One region of the Arthrobacter sp. MYb221 genome, then DNA from elsewhere that is predicted to be linked to it. Evidence: riboswitches for the same ligand, from Rfam matches in the RefSeq annotation. Region 1 holds a riboswitch; each other region holds the start of a gene.
What was found. Region 1 has a riboswitch for S-adenosylmethionine ahead of CQ015_RS12035 (hypothetical protein). Riboswitches for the same ligand answer to the same signal wherever they lie in the genome.

Region 1 (4,844 bases):
GGTTTTCGCCTGTGCCATCTGCGGGTATTGAGAACGACGGTGAATAGTGCGTAAGCCGATGACCAGAATGACCCCCGCCAGAATCGCCGCCCCAGCGATGAAGAAATAACGTTGAGTGCGGATCAATGTCATGGTCACACCAATTAAGACACCGAGAATTGCAGACATCCACCAGCTCGCGGAGCGCAGTTCGACCAGTTCAGCCCGTGGCTCGCTTTCCGTCACGGAGCTCCCTTCGGTTATTTATCGGCGTCGAGAAAAGTTGTTGACGCTATGTCAAGGATACGCTTTGGGCTTTGCCCGGCCGAAACCCGGCACGGACGGAAAACGCGCAAGCCCTTCAAAAGCGCATTGCGGTTTTGGTCAGAGCAACAGCGTCCAGGTCACTACGGCGGTCCGGTCCGAAGTATTTTCCCAACTGTGCGGCTCACGGCCCGGGAAGGTTACCGTATCGCCCGCTTGCAGTTCAATGCGGTCCTCGGGCAGAACCAAGGTAAATTCTCCGGAAATCACGTGCAGAACTTCCACCTTGCAATCCACCGAATACAGCTCGGCTTCCCCCGAGCCCTGAGGCGCGATCTCTGCCCTAATCATCTGCACCCTGGTCTCGGCGCGGGGAGTGACCAGTTGTTCGGTGATCCCTTGACCACCCAAAGCGATTCGCGGCGCGTGCTCCAACCTGACCAATTTGGTTTCAGGTACTGAGAAGAGCTGTCCAACCTCTAAGCCCAACACTTCGCAGAGCCTGAGCAACGTCGACACCGAAGGGCTAGTCAAGTCTCGCTCCACGCGAGACAAGAACCCCTTGGTCAGTCCGGACATTTCGGCCACCTGGTCGATGGTCATTCGTCGGGTTTGGCGTACCCCACGCAAACGGGCGCCGATATTAATCGACGAGCCGGTGGGCTCTACGGGCAGTGTTTTCATGCTCTCCCACCATTTTGACACCGGCGCAGCCCTAGCTTGGCAGCACCCGGCCTACAATTCCGCTAAACCAATCCGGTTCAGGTTCCTACACTGCGTCAGTTTACCAATAGGCAACGAGAACTTCGCCGAACTCACGCTTCAGTCCTGAAGTCAGCAAACAAGCCCTCAATGCGCCGTCGCTGTTTATTCAATCGCCATGAAACTAGACTCGGCACATGGATACCGATAGCAATCCGTCCTCCAAGAGACTTCGGAACTATTTGAACGAGGCCCGAAACACCGTGCTCTGGAAGTGTCAGGGACTCTCCGAAGAGTTGGCCCGCCGTCCCATGACGGATACCGGAACACACATGCTTGGTGTCATCTACCATCTAGCAATCACCGAATACGGTTATTTCGGCGAGTGCCTAGGTCGTGTGCCCAACGATCGGCATGTGCTTCAACTACTGCAAAGCGATGATCCGCAGATCGACTTCCTGCCTCCCGCCAGCTTCTCCGTAGAAGATGTTCTCGCGTTGTATCGAAAGTCCATCGCATTCGCCGAGCAGACGCTCGATGAATTGAACTTAGAGTCCCCGGCTGAGGTCCCCTGGTGGTCAGTGCATCGGCATACCACCGTGGAGCATCTCATTGTTCATATGATCGCGGAAACCTCCCGGCATGCTGGGCATCTTGATATCGTCCGAGAGCTTCTCGACGGACAGGTAGGACTGCGTGAACAGGCGAGAAATATCCCCGGCTTTAGCGCTGAGCAATGGAAGCAACAGCGCTCCACCCTGCAGCGAATCGCCGAGCAGTCCTAACACCGGTCTTGGTTAAAGCTCGCTCAAACCCCTAGCCGGGCACCGCCTCAAAGTGCTCGCATAAGCTCGCACCAGCTCGGATGGCCTCATCCGAGCCCAGCGGCTAGAGCACCAGCTTTGAAATCCTCACCACGCAAATGATTCGGATCCCCTTCCCTTCCCCGCACGCCTGAAGATCTCGAAGGCCAAGGCCTCGCCTGCGACGATGGAACTCTGGTTGATCGCTGTAAGGAGCTGGCAGGCTTGGGACTTGGCCGTGACTTTCACCCTCGCAGCATGCGCTCCGGTAGACTCCGGGATCTCAGGCAATGCAACCGTGCCGGGGAAAACTCGTTGTCCTTCTCAGGATTGCAGAATGAGAATTACCTGCGCGGCGTACAGCTCACAGACGCGAACGGCATCGTGCGCTTCACCAGCATCTTCCCCGCGTATTACGCCGGACGCTGGCCGCATATCCACCTCGAAGATTGCCCGGCCCCAGAACTCGTTCACCGATTCGGCCAACGCTATCGCCAACTCAAAGGCAGCGCTGCCCCAAGAGGCCCGTAATGCGGTGCATGCAGCGACCGGTCGCGAGCGGTCGGCAACTAATCTGAAGGGCGTCACCTGCGGCGAAATCACCTCCGGTTACGCCGTAAAGCTCGAAGTCGAGGTCGACCCCTGGGCCAAACCCCGCGGCGGGGCATGCCTGGCGGTGGCCCCGGCAACGACGGCGGGTCGGCAGGAGAATCACCGGTAATGCCGGATGGGCAGGGCCCCGGCCAGCAATCTGCACCGTCGGCGAGCGCAGAATCCTAATCGGCACGGGGCCGTGCACCATGAGACCCGCGAGAGCTGCGTATGACGTTTCACTACGCGGCCGGATGGCGCACCGGTGTAACATCGTGGTGTTGCTTCACGAGATGCGGCGCCAAGCTCCGACTGGCCGCACACCAACCCCAGGTTCATGGGTGGTTCGGATGAAGAAGCGGTCCGTACGCCAATCGGCTACGGGCAAGAGCTCTTTTAAGGGTCCACGATAGTTATGGCTTTAAACGTCCTTCCCATTATCGACCTGCAAACCGGCCAGGTGCAGTTTCCGCTTCGCGGGGTCTGGGTCAGCTATTACGTCACGGACCCGCACCTGCTCACCCGTTTGCTAGCCAGAACCGTGGGTCCGCCGAGCTTCGATAGTCAGCGCGAGGAACTTTCGGTATTCGTGGCAGTTCGGGGGCAAAACGCTGGCACCGCCCACGTATTTAGTCTTGCCAAATTCCCAGTGCTTGAATCGCTCACTAAACTAGGGGGTTGAACCTAATCCGGATCATCTGCCCGTGAACATGATCCAATCTGCCGCAGGAGACGCATCCCCGTGATGGCCCAAACCTCAACTCCCGAACCAACCAAGGCGCAGATCCGCCGCTGGCGCCAGTACATGGCCGATGAGGTCGCCGAAGGCGCGATCTACCGTGAACTTGCCGAAAAGCGCACCGGACAAGAACGCCAAATTCTCCGTGGGCTAGCCGAAGCGGAAGAACGCCACGAAAATTACTGGCGAACCAAGCTCGGCGAACATGTACGCCCGGTCCGCCCGTCCATGCGGCGCACAATGTTGCGTTTCATGGCCCGTCATTTCGGTTCGGTGTTTGTCTTGGCGCTGGCCCAACGCGCCGAAGGCAACTCTCCCTACGCCACCGATCAGGACGCCGCTCCGCAAATGGCGGCGGACGAGCAGGTGCATGAGGAAGTCATTCGTGCTTTGGCTACGGCCGGTCGGTCCCGGTTGTCCGGCAACTTCCGAGCCGCAGTATTCGGGGCGAATGACGGTCTGGTCTCAAATCTAGCCCTGGTCATGGGCATCGGGGCCACCGGTGTGGCCTCGTCCCTCGTGCTCTTCTCCGGAATTGCCGGCCTGCTGGCTGGCGCGCTGTCCATGGCTGCCGGGGAATTCGTGTCAGTCCGTTCCCAACGTGAGCTTCTCACCGCGTCGCGCCCTACCCAGGTCACGCTTTCTGCCGCCCGCGACCTCGATCTAGATGCCAACGAATTGGTCTTGATCTACAAGGCACGTGGCATGAACAATGAGGATGCCGAACACCGCGCGGCAGAACGCATGGGGCTGTTTACCTGCGATTGCAACCCCTCCTTCTCGCTCCATCCAGAAGTTCGCAGCGCGGAGCTGGAACGCGAACATGAGGAGCTAGGTTCGGCACCGGGAGCCGCCATTTCTTCGTTCATGTTCTTCGCTTCCGGCGCAGTTATTCCGATCCTGCCTTACATCTTCGGGCTCACCGGGCTAGCTGCGGTGAGCGTGGCAGTCGCTTTAGTCAGCATCGCGTTGCTGCTCACCGGCGGCGTCGTTGGCCTGCTATCCGGCGCGTCCCCGCTCAAACGCGGCATCCGTCAGCTGGCCATTGGCTTGGGTGCGGCCGCTGTAACCTACTGCTTGGGTTTGCTCTTCGGCACCACCGTGGCTTAGCTCCAAGAAGCAGACTACTGGCCGTTGCCCCAACATGATGCGTCGTGGGGCAACGGCCGGTCTCGTTATTAGAACCGCGTGCGGCGCCGCAATGGAGTCATTGTTTCAATGAATTCGACAGCTTCTTGCACCGAGTCCACCAAAGCTATCCTGCTTTCCATGGCCCTCCCGGCGGCAAGCGCCTGCAGCAAGGGCCAGACTGGAAGCTTCCGGGTCCAATGCTCGCGGCCCACCAACACAATGGGAGCTACGCGAGCGCCAGTCGCGTAGTAGTTTTCGCAGGCGTCTTGGAATATTTCCTGGACTGTCCCGGCTGCACCGGGAAGCACAATGATTCCGCCATTTGCCTGTTCGAGCAGGATGGCTTCGCGAATCGAGTTCGTGAAAAACTTTGCTATATGCGTGGCGAACAGGTTCGGTGGCTCATGGCCATAAAACCAGGTGGGTACGCCCATTGAACTTTTCGTGCTGGGGAATTCTTCACGCACTCGCAATGCCGCACGCGCCCAGGCAGTCCGATGACGGATCGCGTCCGGAGCTTGTGCGAGGATATCCACGGCTCTACCGATAGCCGTTTCGTCATAGTCTGCAAGCCACGCGCCGGCGTTAGCCGCTTCCATGGCCCCTGGTCCCCCACCGGTAACAATCGAATAGCC
Region 2 (4,844 bases), on a different contig from region 1:
CTCAAACACGGTCGCCTATGACCTTCCCTCGCGGTATCAGCGTGAAGACCATGACGAACGCAAACTTCAGATCGCAAGGCTCGCCGCTGGCATGGTTGAAGCCGATACCGTGGTCGGACTTTCTGGGGGCACTACCACTAAAGCAATAGCCATTGAACTGGGCATGCGCCAGGATCTAGTGGGGGAGCCCGGTCGTATCACCCTCACCGTAGTTACCAACGCAGTCAATATCGCCTCTTTGCTCGCCGTGCGCCCGCACATTCGCGTTATGGTCACCGGTGGGGTGCTCAACGAGCGCTCCTACGAGCTTGTCGGCCCGCTAGCGCAAAATTCGCTTGGCAAAATCACACTCGATATGGCTTTTGTAGGCATCAATGCGCTGGAACCGAGCATCGGAGCGATGGTCAGCGATGAGATGGAAGCAGCAGTCAACGAATTGATGATCAACCAGTCTCGTAGGAGCTACCTGGTGGCAGATGCTTCGAAGATCGGAGGGCATTCCTTCGTGATCTTAGATCGCGAAAACCTCACCGGTCTGATCACCGACGATCAGATCACGGACGAGCAACGGGAGGCCCTTGCCATGGCAGGGATCCCGGTCATCACCAAAACGGGAATGTCTGCGGCACAGTAAGTGCATCGGGCCAACGCTGCAGCATGGTCAGGCGCTGCAGTATGATCCGCTCGGACTCCTTGCTCAGCCGCAGCACAGCAGTCGAAGTCTATGATCGATATGTGACTGGTGAAAAGACATTGACGACGAGCGGCACTCGCATCCTGAAGATTGAGATTTTCCTCGTTCTAGGGCTCTCACTCGGACAGAGCGCCGTGTATTCGCTTATCAGCTTTGCCGACAAGGCGACTCGTGCGCCACTGCGCGAGCAGACCACATCCATGAACAATCCGTTGAACACGCGAGAATACTTTGACCTGGCGTACCAGCTCCTGGATATCCTTTTCGCCCTGCTCCCGGTGGCCCTCGCGCTCTATTTCATGCATCGAACGCTCGGACGAAGCATCAGGGACATAGGCTTCGATTTCCGTCGTCCTGGCAAGGATGCGCTGCTCGGGGTGTGCTTGTTTCTCGTCATGGGAATCGGCACGCTAGGCGTATATGCAGCGGGTCGAGCATTCGGCATCACCACAGCGCTGGCCACGGCAAATCTCGCAGACTACTGGTGGAGTGTGCCGGTGCTGGTCCTTTCAGCGGTACGCCATGCAGTACTGGAGGAAGTCGTGATGTTGGCTTTCCTCTTCGGCTACGGCAAGAGACTCAATCTTGGACCCTGGGTGCTGATTCTCGGTTCGGCCCTGCTGCGCGGAAGCTATCATCTGTACCAAGGGGCCGGACCGATGATCGGCAACTTCGCCATGGGTGTGGTCTTTGGCTGGCTCTATCATAAATACGGTCGCGTCATGCCCCTGGTCATCGCACATTTCCTGCTGGATGCCGTTGGTTTTGTAGGCTTCTTGCTCATCGGCCCGGCCATCGGCATTGGTGCCTGAGCACTTTCCAGATTCACGATGGCCCAATTTCGGAGTGCTTTTAGCAGGGGAGTGAAAATGCAGATTAGCGAGCTTCAGATGAATGGCCTTGCCGAGGTGGTCGCACTCTGGCAACGGGTGGAACTCACCCGGCCTTGGAATGATCCGCTGGCCGATGCGGAACAAGCGCTACGCAACGAGTCATCCACAATTCTTGTGGGGCACCGCGACGGAGCGCTGCTTGCCTCCGCGATGGTTGGTTTTGATGGTCACCGCGGGTGGCTGTACTACGTTGCGGTCCGTCCCGAGAGCCAGGGCCAAGGACTGGGCCAACAGATCGTTGGCGCGGCCACCGATTGGTTGCGCCGACGTTCGGTGCCCAAGGTGCAGCTGATGGTTCGCTCCGAGAACTCGCAGGTCATTCGATTCTACGAGCAGCAAGGCTACGAAACCCAAGACATTGTGGTTTTGGGCAAGCGGCTATAGGCAGAGCAGAGCCTTGCCAGTTTGAGCGCACAACTGGCATTAAAGAAGAGTAGGTGGGGGCGCCATTGCCCCCACCTACCTTCGTGCGTACCTTGTCTTACAGCACCACGGTACCGTTATCGGTTTCGAAAGTTACAGACAAGATGCCCGGGGTCCCGTTGGGTGCTTCATACTCCATGCTCACCGCACCGAGATTCACGTTTTCTGGCTGCCCCAGCCAATCAAGGACTCGGTCGCGTGAACCGGCAATGGCAATGCTCTGGATCTGGCCAGCGGGATCCAGCGCACGGGAAGGGTGCAAGTCTTCGGTGCCGGCGTCCCAGCGCAACAAGTATGGAACCTGCGGGTCCGCGATCAGACCCTTGATGCCAATCTGCTGCCAGGTGAGTTCGCGGCCGTCAGGGAACTTGCGGTTACCCGGAACCGATTTGCGTCCCAGGCGCTCTTCTGCGCTTGAGAGATCCTCAACTGAAACACACCATCCCATCCATCCGCCGCCCAGCTCGGAACGGGCACGGACCGCCTGCCCAAACGGTGCCTTGTCGCTAGCGGGGTGGTTCAGAACTTCAACTACTTCTAGGTATTGGTCATGCTTGAGCGGGAAAATTACATTGCGAGTTCCGAATCGCGGATGCACGCCTCCCTTGACGAATTCCAAGCCCAAAGCCTCGGAGATTCTTTCGGCGGTTGGCATGAGCCCGTCCGGGCCACATGCGTACGTAACGTGATCTAGCCTCATCATGTGCCCATCATGTCACTATGTGATTCAAGTCTCGACTTAGGCTACCCTAACTGGCAAACTGGCGATCGAACGCTCTGCATAAATTGCGTTATAAAAGTGCAATATGACCGATTGCGTCACTTTGAGCCACTTCATATTGCCAAGATCTTCGGTTGTCCGGCAGACTTGTGTCAGGTCATGAGTCCCAGTAACAAGCCCCGGCTTACTGGGCGGCAACCCTCCTCCGCGGTGGGGTGCCCCGGGTGAAGACCTGGCCCTCGGCACAAACTGTGTCTAGGACAAGCGCGGGTTACCCCCTGGAAAGTACCTCGACGAGGAGCTTCCTGTCGGTGTGTTTTTTAGTGGTGTACCCCCATAGTCAACAAGCTATATGGAGGAAACCATGAGTAACAACTGGTCATTTGAGACGCGTCAGATCCACTCCGGACAACAGCCCGACCCGGTTACCGGAGCGCGTGCCTTGCCGATCTATCAGACGTCTTCGTTCGTCTTCCCCAGCGCAGAGAGCGCGGCCGCGCGCTTCGCCTTGCAGGAGCTGGAGCCGATCTACACTCGCATTGGAAATCCAACCCAGGAAGCCGTCGAAAACCGCATTGCCGACCTCGAAGGCGGTGTCGGCGCACTGTTGCTCGCCTCCGGGCAGGCGGCCACCACCTTCGCCATCCTGAACCTGGCCCAGGCCGGCGACCACCTCGTTGCCAGCCCAAGCCTGTATGGCGGAACGCAGAACCTGTTCAAGCACACGTTGCGCAAGCTCGGCATCCAGGTCACCTTCGTGGCCGATCCGGATAACCTGGCGCAGTGGCGCGAGGCTGTGCAGCCAAATACCAAGGCGTTCTTCGGCGAGGTGGTCTCCAACCCGCGTCAGGACATCCTGGACATCGAGGGAATCTCGGAGATTGCCCACGAAGCCGGTGTTCCGTTGCTGGTGGACAACACCTTGGCCACCCCATACCTGATCCGTCCGATCGAGTGGGGCGCGGACATCGTCATCCATTCGGCCACCAAGTATCTCGGCGGGCACGGCACCGCCATTGCCGGCGTCATCGTGGATTCGGGGAAGTTCGACTTCGCCAAGGATCCGGAACGCTTCCCTGATTTCAACACCCCGGACGAGTCCTACAACGGTTTGGTGTTCGCCCGAGATCTGGGCGTCAACGGCATTCTCGGCGCAAACCTCGCCTACATCCTCAAGGCACGCGTGCAGTTGCTGCGCGACCTGGGCTCATCGGTGGCACCCTTCAACGCCTTCTTGATTGCCCAAGGGCTGGAAACCCTGTCGCTCCGCGTGGAACGCCACGTGCAGAATGCCAAGGAAGTCGCCGCCTGGCTTGAAGGCCATGAGCAAGTCGAGCTGGTCGCCTATGCCGGGTTGCCTTCCTCGCCATGGTTTGAGCGTGGCCAGAAATATGCGCCAAACGGTGTTGGGGCGGTCATCGCCTTTGACGTTGCCGGCGGCGCCGAAGCGGGCAAGGCATTCGTAGATGCCCTAGAACTCCATTCAAATGTGGCGAATATCGGCGACGTTCGCTCGCTGGTGATTCACCCCGCTTCGACCACCCATGCACAGCTGACCGAGGCGGAACGCCTGTCGGCCGGCGTGCGTCCGGGGCTCGTTCGGCTGAGCGTGGGGTTGGAGAACATCAAGGACATACTCGCTGACTTGCAACTTGGTTTTGCTGCGATCGCAGAGCCTGCTAACCAGGAATTGCAGGAAACCCTCTAGGCATGGCATCCATAGTGACTACCGAAGAGACTCTCGACTCGAAGAACCTCGCCGACGGACAGGACGGCATTTTGCGCCGCGCGTCCGTGGGGGAGTACACCTTCGAAACCGGTGGATACCTGCCGCGTATCGAGCTGGCCTATGAATCATGGGGGCAGCTGAACGCGGACGGGTCAAATGCGGTGCTGGTTATGCACGCGCTGACCGGTGATGCTCACGTATCGCAGGGAGATTCGCAGACCCCGGGCTGGTGGGAAGACTTTGTCGGCCCCGGGCTGACCGTTGATACAGACAATTACTTTGTCCTGGCCATCAACATCATTGGTGGTTGCAATGGATCCACCGGGCCCGGTTCGCTCGACGAACACGGCGAAGCCTGGGGCTCACGTTTCCCCTTCGTCACGA
Region 3 (4,844 bases), on a different contig from region 1:
TCGCGGTGACCAGGATCAGCGCGATCAGGAAGGCGGGAACCGCCAGCACCACGTCGACGAAGCGCATCGCGACCGAGTCGGCGAAACGGCCGGCGGTGGCGGCGAGCAGGCCCAGCAGGCTGCCCACCACGCTGCCGATCAGGCAGGCCAGTCCGGCGGTCATCAGCGTCTGGCTGGTTCCGTGGACCACCCGGGCATAGACGTCGCGCCCCAGGTGGTCGGTTCCGAAGGGATGGGCCAGCGATGGTTCCGCGAGCTTCTGCTGCGGCACCCCGGTGAGCGGGTCCTGTCCGGAGAACAGCCCCGGCACTACCGCCCAGGCGAGCAGGAGCGCCAGCGGGAGGAGCACCCACCAGTTCCGCAACCAGCCAAGCAGCGTGGTCTTGGGCGTGGCGCCATGCTCCGGTCGGAGCGCGCTGCCAGGGGCCAGCTCCACGGCCGGGGTACCCCGTTCGGTCAAAAGACTCATGATCGTTTCCTTTCCCTAGGCTGCCAGCGCGCGAGGCGAACCGGCGTGGGAGGTGATGATGCGTGGATCAAGCTTCGGATGGATCAGGTCGACGAGCAGATTCACCGCGGTGAAGGCGGCGGCGGTGAGCAGCACCAGTCCCTGCACCAGCGGGATGTCCTGCACCGTGACCGCCTGCAGCACCAGCTGGCCCAGGCCGGCACGGGCAAAAACCGTCTCGGTGATGACGGAACCGGCGAGCAGGGTGCCGATGGTGATGCCCGCGATGGATAGCGCCGCCGGGGCGGCGTTTTTCAGCGTGTGCCGGTAGAAGATCCATTCCTCGCTGGCGCCCTTGGCCCGCAAGACATCGACGAAGGGCTGAGTGTTCACCTCGTGCACGCTCTTGATCAGCACCTGGGCGATGGGTGCGCTGAGGTGGATGGCCAGAACGAGGATCGGCACCGCCAGCGAGAGGAACGAGCCGTCCGGGAACAGCGACATCACCCCGAGCTGCACCGCGAGCACCTGAAGCAGCACCAGTCCGAGCCAGAACACCGGGATGGAAATCATCAGCGGTGGCAGATTCAGCAGGGCGTTGCGGACCCGGGTGCGGCGCGACAGGCTGGCGGCGGCCGTCAACGCGACCGCCAGCACCAGCGCCAGGGCGAAGGCGCTCCCGGCGAGCAGCAGCGTGGAGCCGATGACCTCGCCTATTCGGGTGGACACCGCCGAGCCGGAGGACAGGGAATAGCCCAGGTCTCCGGTCAGCAGCGCACCGAGCTGGGTGAAGTACTGCACGATCAGCGGCTGGTCATAGCCGTAGTAGGCCTTCATCTGCGCGATCGTTGCCGGATCCGCAGACGAGTCTGCGGAGAGGAAGATCGTGACCGGGTCGTTCGGCAGGGCCTGCACCGCGAGGAAGACCGCGGTGTAGGCCAGCAGGATCACCAGCAGTGCCTGACCGATGCGTTGTGCGATGTATCCACCCATGTTGAGTTCCTTTAGCCGTTGCTCTTCCAGGCGCCCTGGAAGATTGGTGCGGTGCCGGAGGTGAAGTCGATGTGCGCGTCCTTGTTGGCGCCGTACACCTGCACTTCGTCCCACAACACGAGGGTCAATGCCTTGTCCAGAACCAGCGCGCGCTGCTCCTCGCCGATGAGCTCCAGATGCTCTTCTTCGGTGGTCGCCGCCTGCTCGCGGGTGAACAATTCGTTCAGTTCCTTGTCGGCGTTCAGCGTCTGGTTATTTGTCGCCGGCGCGTAGACCGGCCCCAGGCCGCCGTAGGCGAACTGGCGGGTTCCGAAGAATTCGATCTGGTCATCGACCATGGCGTTGGTCAAAAATGAATTGTCCGCAGCACGGTTGACCAGCTGCACTCCGATCTCCCGCCATTGCTGTTCGATCAGCTCGAAGGCCGGCTTGATGACCACGGAGTTATTCGAGCTGGCCACCGTGATTTCAAGCTTCTTGCCGTCCTTCTCACGGATCCCGTCCGCACCAACGCTCCAGCCCGCTTCTTCAAGCAAGGCCTTGGACTTCTCCGGGTCATAGCCGAGCTCGGCAGACAGATCCACGAAGCCCGGTGCCTGGTGGTTGAGGATCGACCCTGCGAGCACATAGCTGTCCGAGAGGACCGTGTCCTTCAGCGCCTGGCGGTCGATTCCCACCTGCAACGCCTGGCGCACCTTGGTCTCGGCCAGCTTGCCCGAACCGATTCGAATCGCGGCATGGTTGGTAGTCAGGTCCACGCCTTGGGCGGCGAAGATCTGCCCGCCTCCGGCACTGAGCACCTCTTCGTCAACGGGCTGCAGTCCGCGGACCAAATCGACCTGGCCGGACTGCGCCGCGCCGGCCCGGTGGGCAACTTCTGGCAGGTACTTGACGACCAGTTGTTCAAGGTATGCGTCACCCTGGTTTGCTGCGGTTTCCGGGGCCCAGGCGTAGTCATCGCGGCTGGTGAAGATGACTTCTTCATCTGGCTTTTCGGACTCGAAGACGAACGGTCCGGAACCGACGATCTGCGATATTGCGGTTTGCCCTGCATTGTCCAGTTCCAGTGTGCCCGGGGATACCAGCCCGGCGGTCACCGAGGAGGTGGAGCGCAGGAAGTTCGCATCCGGGCGCTTCAGGGTCACCTTGACCTGGTTCTCGCCGACGACCTCGGAGCTCTTGTAGGCTGAAAAGTCGACGTTCGGTTGAATCTGCGCGGATTTCACGCCTAAGCCCAGCGCGTCCAGATTTTTCTTGACCGCTTCGGCATCCAGGGCCGTGCCGTCCGAGAATGTGACGCCATCACGAATGGTGAAGGTGAATTCGGTCTGTGCCTTATTGGCGGTGAACTCGGAGGCGATCCAGCCTACGAGCTTGCCGGATTCGGTATCAAAATAGGTCAACCGGTCCAGCACCGAGTTCAGCACATTCGCCTTCTCGTAGAAGCGAGCGGCCTGGGTCTGCCAGTTGTTGATCGGGGTTACCTCGGCAAAGGTGAACGTTCCTCCCTCTACCGGGGCGCCTGCTTCCGCGGAAGCTGCCGGCTCGGAGCTCTCCGCGGTGGATGCGCTGTTGCCGCCACAGGCGGTCAGCGAAAGACCTAGAACTGCGAGTAGTGCTGCGGCCTTCAGGCTCAGTGGTGTGTTGCGCATTTTCTGGTGTTCCTCTCGGTAATTTCCCGAGGATTACGCCGAAATCCCGATCCTGCCGCGGTATTGCGGGGCGGGAAGAAGGCAGACTTCTCCCCTGTGCGGACCGTTGCGAAATCTAGCAATCTCCATCGGTCCTGGCCTTAGCACCGCTCCCTGCCGGGATGGTTGCTGCAACGTCAACGAGCCAGGTCTCTCGGTCGCTCTGGATGGTTATCATTCGGTGTCTTTGCCGAACAATTTAAGTCTGCGCGCGCAGGTGCGGTGTGACCAACCATGACGTTATATACGCGTCACGAAGTCATCCCAATACACACTTTGGGGCAAAAACAGGCCCTGAAGCCGGTCACGAAACGTCATAAGTCAGTTCATGACGCTGCTGACTAACAAATTTTGCTATCTGCTGCATAAATTGAATATAATCTCGAATTTCCTAAGGTGGAGACTGCGCCAATAGAAAGCCCCCGACATGAAGGCCTTGAATCTCACCGGCGCGCTATCCCCGCTGAACTTTTCAGTCTGCGGATAGCTATGATGCCGTTTGCCAAGTTGAACATCGCGTCAATATTATAGATTTTCGTACCGTACCAATTGCTCTTTTGAAGCCGCGATTGGGCAACGAGTTGGTTCGCTCCACGTCCCAACATATTCGCGCTCACAGTGGTGCACCTTTGGTGCTGTTCACTGCGTTGAAGTCTAGCTCGGTGAGTAGCTCCCAAGTGCTCTTGCTGTCGTAGACGGCATCCAGATGCACGGTGATTTGGGATGGGAGGAGATAACCGAAACGGCTAAGTCGTTCGAGGTGGGACGAATTAGCGGTGAACCGTGGCGGCTGGCCCGTCTATGACTCATCCGCTGGGGATACCTTGGCCGCCAGTTAGCAGTGAGCGTTTGGCGGCTCACCTCCCCCTGCCTATTGGGGTGACCATCCGACCGCTTCGCCTCCGCAGGGTGTTTTGACCTAGCATCCCTCGACAACTATATTCTCTAGGACCAGTCCGGTTATTCGGTCGTAGCCTTCGAGACAGAGTTGTTCGAGGTTCAGGAAGATGCCTGCCGGTACTGATCCAATCGTCGCGTAGGCGTCGGATGGTGGTTGCGGAGCAAGTTGTGTCGTCGATTTTCTCGTAGGCGGCTCCGAGGACGAGCACCTGGATGAATTTGCTGAAGTCGAGTTCGTCGTTGAAGCGTGTGCGGTGGCATCCCCAAAGGTGCATGCTTTTGCCTTTTAGGGAAGAGGGCGCTGGGTTGACTCCGTAGGGGACTACTTTTCGGGGACCCAACCAAAAGGACAGACCGGACTGGAACGACATGGTGAACGGAGCATCGAGTGGTTGATGTCGAAGAGGGGCCAATCTGCTGGCGATGGCCGCGGGGATCTGGCATAACTGGAAGATTAATGACCCACACAAGCGCTCGTTGCTTGCTTATGATCATTGAGTTTTGCACGGGGCGGAAATTAGGAATTAATCAACTTGGTGTCCGTCGCACAGCTGCTGGTCAAGTTTCTGATACTCGCCGCGCTGCGCCGGTCCTTCGGATAGGCACATGCTTGCGCTGGGCCAAGGACATCATGGCTACTTTGGCCGCGCATGGTTAGCAGACGTATTTGGAGCACGAGTGTATCGAAATACTAAGTATTGAGATCCTCTATCCACAAAGTCATGAGATTCCGTGTCTACGAAGAGACGAGATTCCACATCCGATCTCCGCACAGGTGCTACCAAATACGTCTGCTAAAAACGGTGCAATCT
Region 4 (4,844 bases), on a different contig from region 1:
GCTCCTACTACTGGGCACTGACCTGCAGTCGTTTCTGACATGTAGTCTTCCTTCCGATAAGGGATTGGTTTGGTACTCCGTCTCCGTGCGCCGTTGGCCCGCGGAGACGAAAATTAGTTCCTTGCGGTACTTCTTTTCAGACAGTTCCCGTAGCCGGCTGCGCTGTCTTGGCTTGTTGGCAGTCCGGGCAGAGTCCCCAATAGATGACCTCTGCCTCGTCGATGCTGAAACCGTGGTGATCCGAGGCATGCAAGCAAGGTGCGGCTCCGACGGCGCAGTCCACGTCTGCCAGCGTTCCGCAATTGCGGCACACCACATGATGGTGGTTGTCCCCTACGCGGGTTTCGTACCGGGCGATATGCCCGTGGGGCTGAATTTGGCGGAGCAGTCCAAGGTTCGTGAGAAGCTTCAGCGAATCGTAGACCGCCTGGTGGGATACCAGCGGGTGTTCTTGGCGCACTGCCTCGATAATGGTTTCGGTATCCGCGTGGGGATGAGCTGTCACCGCGGCGAGCACCGCGACGCGCGGTCGGGTGACCCGCATCGATGCTTCGCGCAGCACCTTCTCGATTCCCTCGGATGTTGTCATGGTACTAGCTTGCCCTATTTATTTTGAATGAGTCAAGATAATTACTCGTGTCTTTTCGCTCCGCTGAAAATTCGTGGTCAGAAGCGGTTAAACGAATCTGGCCGACCTTCGCAATTGCGGATGAAGGTCGGCCAGATTCATTGGCGGCTAGGGACGAGCGCGGCAGATCTCGTTGAGCCGGGCAATGCATGGTTCATTTTGCAAGCTGGTGGTGTCCCCGAGCTTGGTGCCCTCGAAGAGCTGGGTCAGCAGGCGGCGCATGATTTTGCCCGAGCGGGTCTTGGGCACATCGGGGACCAGGACGATATCGCGTGGTTTGGCGATCGGTCCGATCTGCGTGGTGACGGTTGCGCGCAGCTCGGCGATGAACTGCTGCTGGCGGGCGAGCGTCTGCGCATCGGGTTGCGCCGCAACCAGCGAGGCATCCAGCGGCACCACGAACGCGGTAGCCGCATGCCCGGTCTGCTGATCCGGGGTCGGGCAGACTCCCGCCTCGACCACGCCTGGGTGGGTGACCAGTGCTGATTCGATCTCGATGGTGGACAGCCGGTGCCCGGAAATATTGATCACGTCATCGGTGCGTCCCAGGATGTAGATATCCCCATCCTCATCGAAACGCGCGCCATCCCCGGCCAGGAACCAGCCCTGCGCGGCGTACTGCTCCCAGTAGCTGGTGTAGTAGCGTTCCGGGTTTCCCCAGACCGTGCGGGCCATGGACGGGCCGGTCTGGGTGATCACGATATTTCCCTGCTCGTTGGGCCCCACGCGGCCGCCGGCGGCGTCCACGATGTCCACCGAAACGCCGGGCAGCGCCCGCGAAGCGCAGCCGGGCTTGAAGTGCTCGTCGGTAGGCAGCGGGGAGAGGACTGTCGCGCCGGACTCGGACTGCCACCAGGTATCGACCATCGGGATGCCGCCGGGGGTGCCGCGCCCCAGCTGAGCGCGCAGCCAGCGCCACGCCTCGGGGTTGACCGCCTCGCCCACGGTGCCGCCCACCCGAACCGAGGACAGGTCATAGTCGGCGGGAACCCCTTCGGGGAACCAGCCCATCAGCGAACGGACCAGGGTCGGCGCGGTGTAGTAGCTGGTGACCTTGTAGCGTTCGATGATCTCAAAGTGGCGGCCCGGGTGCGGTGCGTTGGGCACGCCCTCGTAGATCACCTGGGTGACGCCGTTGGCCAGCGGGCCGTAGATCTCGTAGGTGTGCGCGGTGACCCAAGCCAGATCTGCGGTGCACCAGTGCACGTCGCCCGCGCGCTGGGATTCGTCGGGGTTGCCGAACAGGAGATTGTGGCTGTACGCGGCCTGGGTCAGGTAACCGCCGGTGGTGTGCACCAGGCCCTTGGGCTGACCGGTGGTTCCGGAGGTGTACATGATGAACAGCGGCGTCTCGGCGTCAAAAGCCTGCGCCGCGTGCTCGGTGGACTGGGTTTCCACCGCCTCGTGCCACCACACGTCGCGTCCGGCGGTCCACGGGATCTCATCCCCGGTCCGGCGGATTACCAGAACCTTTTCGATGCTGTTTTCCCCGGATACCGCAAGGTCTGCGTTGGCCTTGACCGGAACCGAGGTGCCGCGGCGGAACTGGCCGTCGGTGGTGACCAGCAGCTTGGCCTTGGTGTCTTCCACCCGGAACTTCAACGCCTCCGCGGAGAAGCCGCCGAAGACCAGCGAATGGATCGCCCCGATGCGTGCACAGGCCAGGGTGATGACGATGGTTTCGATAAGCACCGGCAGGTAGATGACCACGCGGTCGCCCTTGGCCACGCCGAGCTCCTGCAGGGCGTTCGCCGCCTGGCTGACGCGCTCCTGGAGGTTCCGATAGGTCACCGCGATGCGGTCACCTGGCTCGCCCTCGAAGTAGAGGGCGACCTTTTCACCGTTGCCGGCTGCCACATGGCGGTCGGCGCAATTCACCGCGGCGTTGAGCTTGCCCCCCAGGTACCAGGAGATCTGCGGGCCGCGCTTGGCTTGTGCGTCTGCCGGGATGATCTGGCTGGTGGTGTGCCATGGGGTGTCCCAGTCAAGCAGGTTCGCCGCCTCGTCCCAGAACTCCTGGCGTGCCTCGGCGCTGGAGGGCTGATTTGTACTGGCCAATTCGGTGGTGGTCATTGCGGTCCTTGAAAAGTTTAGGGCGATTAATTTCGAGTCAGCGGAAGGCGCACTGAGCGTGTGGGTGCGCGGTACTTTATGGGAACGCCAAGAAAGTGCAATGTCGCATAGCGAGCCGTTGCGGGCAAGGCGAAATGAAAGCCATGATCATCTCCATCGTTCCTGGCGGTAGCACCGGTCACCGTTTGGTTTATTAACCGTGGGTGGTGGTTGCTGCGGCGTCACAGAGCCAGATCTCTTAGCCGCTCGGGATGGTTACACGACTATTACAGGCCTTCGAACGATTTCAATGCAAATCTTTCGTAACATGATAAATATTCGATAGATGCGTCACATCATCGTGATGTTTCGATTTTTATTTCACTAATCGCGTATTTGGCCGAAAAATCGCTAAACGCTAGGCATTGTGTTCGGCCGCGTTAGGCAAGTGCTGTCCTTGATGCATTTCAATCTCCATCCGTGCACGACGAAATGTGACTAACCGGGTTGAGGACGAAGTAGACCTCAGGCTACAAATGATTACGAACCATCCAGAGCGACCGAGAGATCTGGCTCGTCGACGTCGCAGCAACCACCCACCTAAATATTGGCGCGGGACGGTGCTACAGCCAGGACCGATGGAAAGAATTGAGGACTTTCGATGTCATTTGGCGATCCCGCTGGCGACTTTAATGCGCTCAGCGACCCGTCTATTGCGGGTAGCGCGGTGGAGCTTGACGACCTTCCACAGGAACTTCCTACCCGGCAGCTGCTGAAAATCACCCCGGGCCCCGGCGCTGACGAGCAGTATGAACGGCTTGCCGGCATTTTCCGTCCGGTGTTCGCACAGATCGCCGCCGGTGCAAGGGAACGCGACCGGCAGCGGATCCTGCCTTTCGAACAGGTTGGCTTGCTGAACCGTGAGCGCTTCGGTGCGCTGCGCCTGCCGGTTGCCGACGGCGGCCATGGGGCGCGCTTGAGCGATGTCTTCCGGTTGCTCATCGAATTAGCCGAGGCCGACTCGCATGTGGCTCAGCTATGGCGCGCGCATATTGCCTTCGTGGAAAATGCGGTGCGACTGAAAGATGCGCAGCTCCGTAGCAAATGGGTTGCCCGAATCAGCTCCGGGCAGATCGTGGGCAACGCCTACACCGAGGAAGGCGGCAACGCCCTCGGGTTGCTCAACACCAAGGTCACCGAGGAGGGGTCGCGCTGGCTGGTCAATGGGCGGAAGTTCTATTGCACCGGCACCATCTTCGCCGACTGGACCACCGTAGCGGTGGCGCACCCACAGCTCCCAGGGCGCCAGATCGCGGTAGTTTCCACCCAGCACAGCGGCGTGAAAATCCTCGATGACTGGGATGGTTTCGGCCAACAGCTCACCGGTACCGGCAGCACCGAATTCCACGAAGTTCCGGTGGACACCTTCATGCCGGAGGATCCCACGGATCCGGAAGCCGCGATCTTCCAACTCGTGCTCATGGCGGTACAGGCCGGAATCGGACGGGCGGCACTGAACGACCTGCGCTCCTCCGTGCAGGCGCGTACCCGCAGTTTCAGCACCGGCACCGGAGTTCCGGTGCACCGCGAACCGCAGGTCTTGCAGCTCGTCGGGGAGGTTTCCGCCGAAATCTTCGCCGCGGAGTCCGTGGTCATGGGCGCGGTGCTGGAGGTCGAGTCGGCCATGGCCGACGCGAACCTGAACGCCGAGGAGCGCTTTGCCGTGTGCGAACTGGCGGCAAACCGTGCCCAGACGATCGTGCAGCCGCTGGTCATCGGTGCGACCAGCAAGCTCTTCGACGCGCTGGGTGCATCTTCCACCCGCAATAGCTGCAATATGGACCGCCACTGGCGCAACGCCCGAACCATCGCGACGCACAATCCGGCGATCTACAAGGCGCGCATCGTGGGGGACTACGAGATCAACGGCGTGCAGCCCCAACGGCTGTCCGTCACCGGCACGGTAACCGGAGCAAACCGGTTCGCCGGCAGCTAGGCAACACTCCTCGAACACAGATTTTTAGACTTACCAGATTTCTTCTATGGATAGGGGCACACCAATGAGCGAGAACAAGCGCGAAATCCTTTTTAACGCCTTCGATATGAACTGCGTGGTGCACCAGTCGCCGGGCCTCTGGCGCCACCCGGATGACAAGGCGTCGAC

Region 2: it holds a riboswitch for S-adenosylmethionine, as region 1 does, so the genes downstream of both, CQ015_RS03970 (bifunctional o-acetylhomoserine/o-acetylserine sulfhydrylase) here and CQ015_RS12035 (hypothetical protein) in region 1, are expected to answer to the same signal.
Region 3: it holds a riboswitch for S-adenosylmethionine, as region 1 does, so the genes downstream of both, CQ015_RS08545 (ABC transporter substrate-binding protein) here and CQ015_RS12035 (hypothetical protein) in region 1, are expected to answer to the same signal.
Region 4: it holds a riboswitch for S-adenosylmethionine, as region 1 does, so the genes downstream of both, acs (acetate--CoA ligase) here and CQ015_RS12035 (hypothetical protein) in region 1, are expected to answer to the same signal.

Annotation. Positions count from the first base shown of each region.
Region 1 covers NZ_PCPW01000009.1:41,610-46,453, reverse strand. Annotated here, with positions in the region: gene CQ015_RS12060 (hypothetical protein) at 1-225, opposite strand, end outside; gene CQ015_RS12055 (helix-turn-helix domain-containing protein) at 364-927, opposite strand; gene CQ015_RS12050 (DinB family protein) at 1,143-1,730, shown strand; gene CQ015_RS19010 (hypothetical protein) at 2,086-2,469, shown strand; SAM riboswitch class IV at 2,624-2,736, shown strand; gene CQ015_RS12035 (hypothetical protein) at 2,755-3,021, shown strand; gene CQ015_RS12030 (VIT1/CCC1 family protein) at 3,085-4,188, shown strand; gene CQ015_RS12025 (LOG family protein) at 4,257-4,844, opposite strand, start outside.
Region 2 covers NZ_PCPW01000002.1:329,638-334,481, reverse strand. Annotated here, with positions in the region: gene CQ015_RS03990 (DeoR/GlpR family DNA-binding transcription regulator) at 1-634, shown strand, start outside; gene CQ015_RS03985 (CPBP family intramembrane glutamic endopeptidase) at 754-1,506, shown strand; gene CQ015_RS03980 (GNAT family acetyltransferase) at 1,564-1,971, shown strand; gene CQ015_RS03975 (VOC family protein) at 2,069-2,713, opposite strand; SAM riboswitch class IV at 2,887-3,004, shown strand; gene CQ015_RS03970 (bifunctional o-acetylhomoserine/o-acetylserine sulfhydrylase) at 3,096-4,439, shown strand; gene CQ015_RS03965 (homoserine O-acetyltransferase) at 4,442-4,844, shown strand, end outside.
Region 3 covers NZ_PCPW01000005.1:197,984-202,827, reverse strand. Annotated here, with positions in the region: gene CQ015_RS08555 (ABC transporter permease) at 1-469, opposite strand, end outside; gene CQ015_RS08550 (ABC transporter permease) at 485-1,441, opposite strand; gene CQ015_RS08545 (ABC transporter substrate-binding protein) at 1,453-3,093, opposite strand; SAM riboswitch class I at 3,216-3,306, opposite strand; partial or broken gene CQ015_RS19330 (IS5/IS1182 family transposase) at 3,620-4,377, opposite strand; partial or broken gene CQ015_RS19325 (IS982 family transposase) at 4,323-4,530, shown strand.
Region 4 covers NZ_PCPW01000005.1:181,138-185,981, forward strand. Annotated here, with positions in the region: gene katG (catalase/peroxidase HPI) at 1-41, opposite strand, end outside; gene CQ015_RS08485 (Fur family transcriptional regulator) at 137-589, opposite strand; gene acs (acetate--CoA ligase) at 737-2,701, opposite strand; SAM riboswitch class I at 2,852-2,959, opposite strand; SAM riboswitch class I at 3,225-3,325, shown strand; gene CQ015_RS08495 (acyl-CoA dehydrogenase) at 3,342-4,676, shown strand; gene CQ015_RS08500 (LLM class flavin-dependent oxidoreductase) at 4,741-4,844, shown strand, end outside.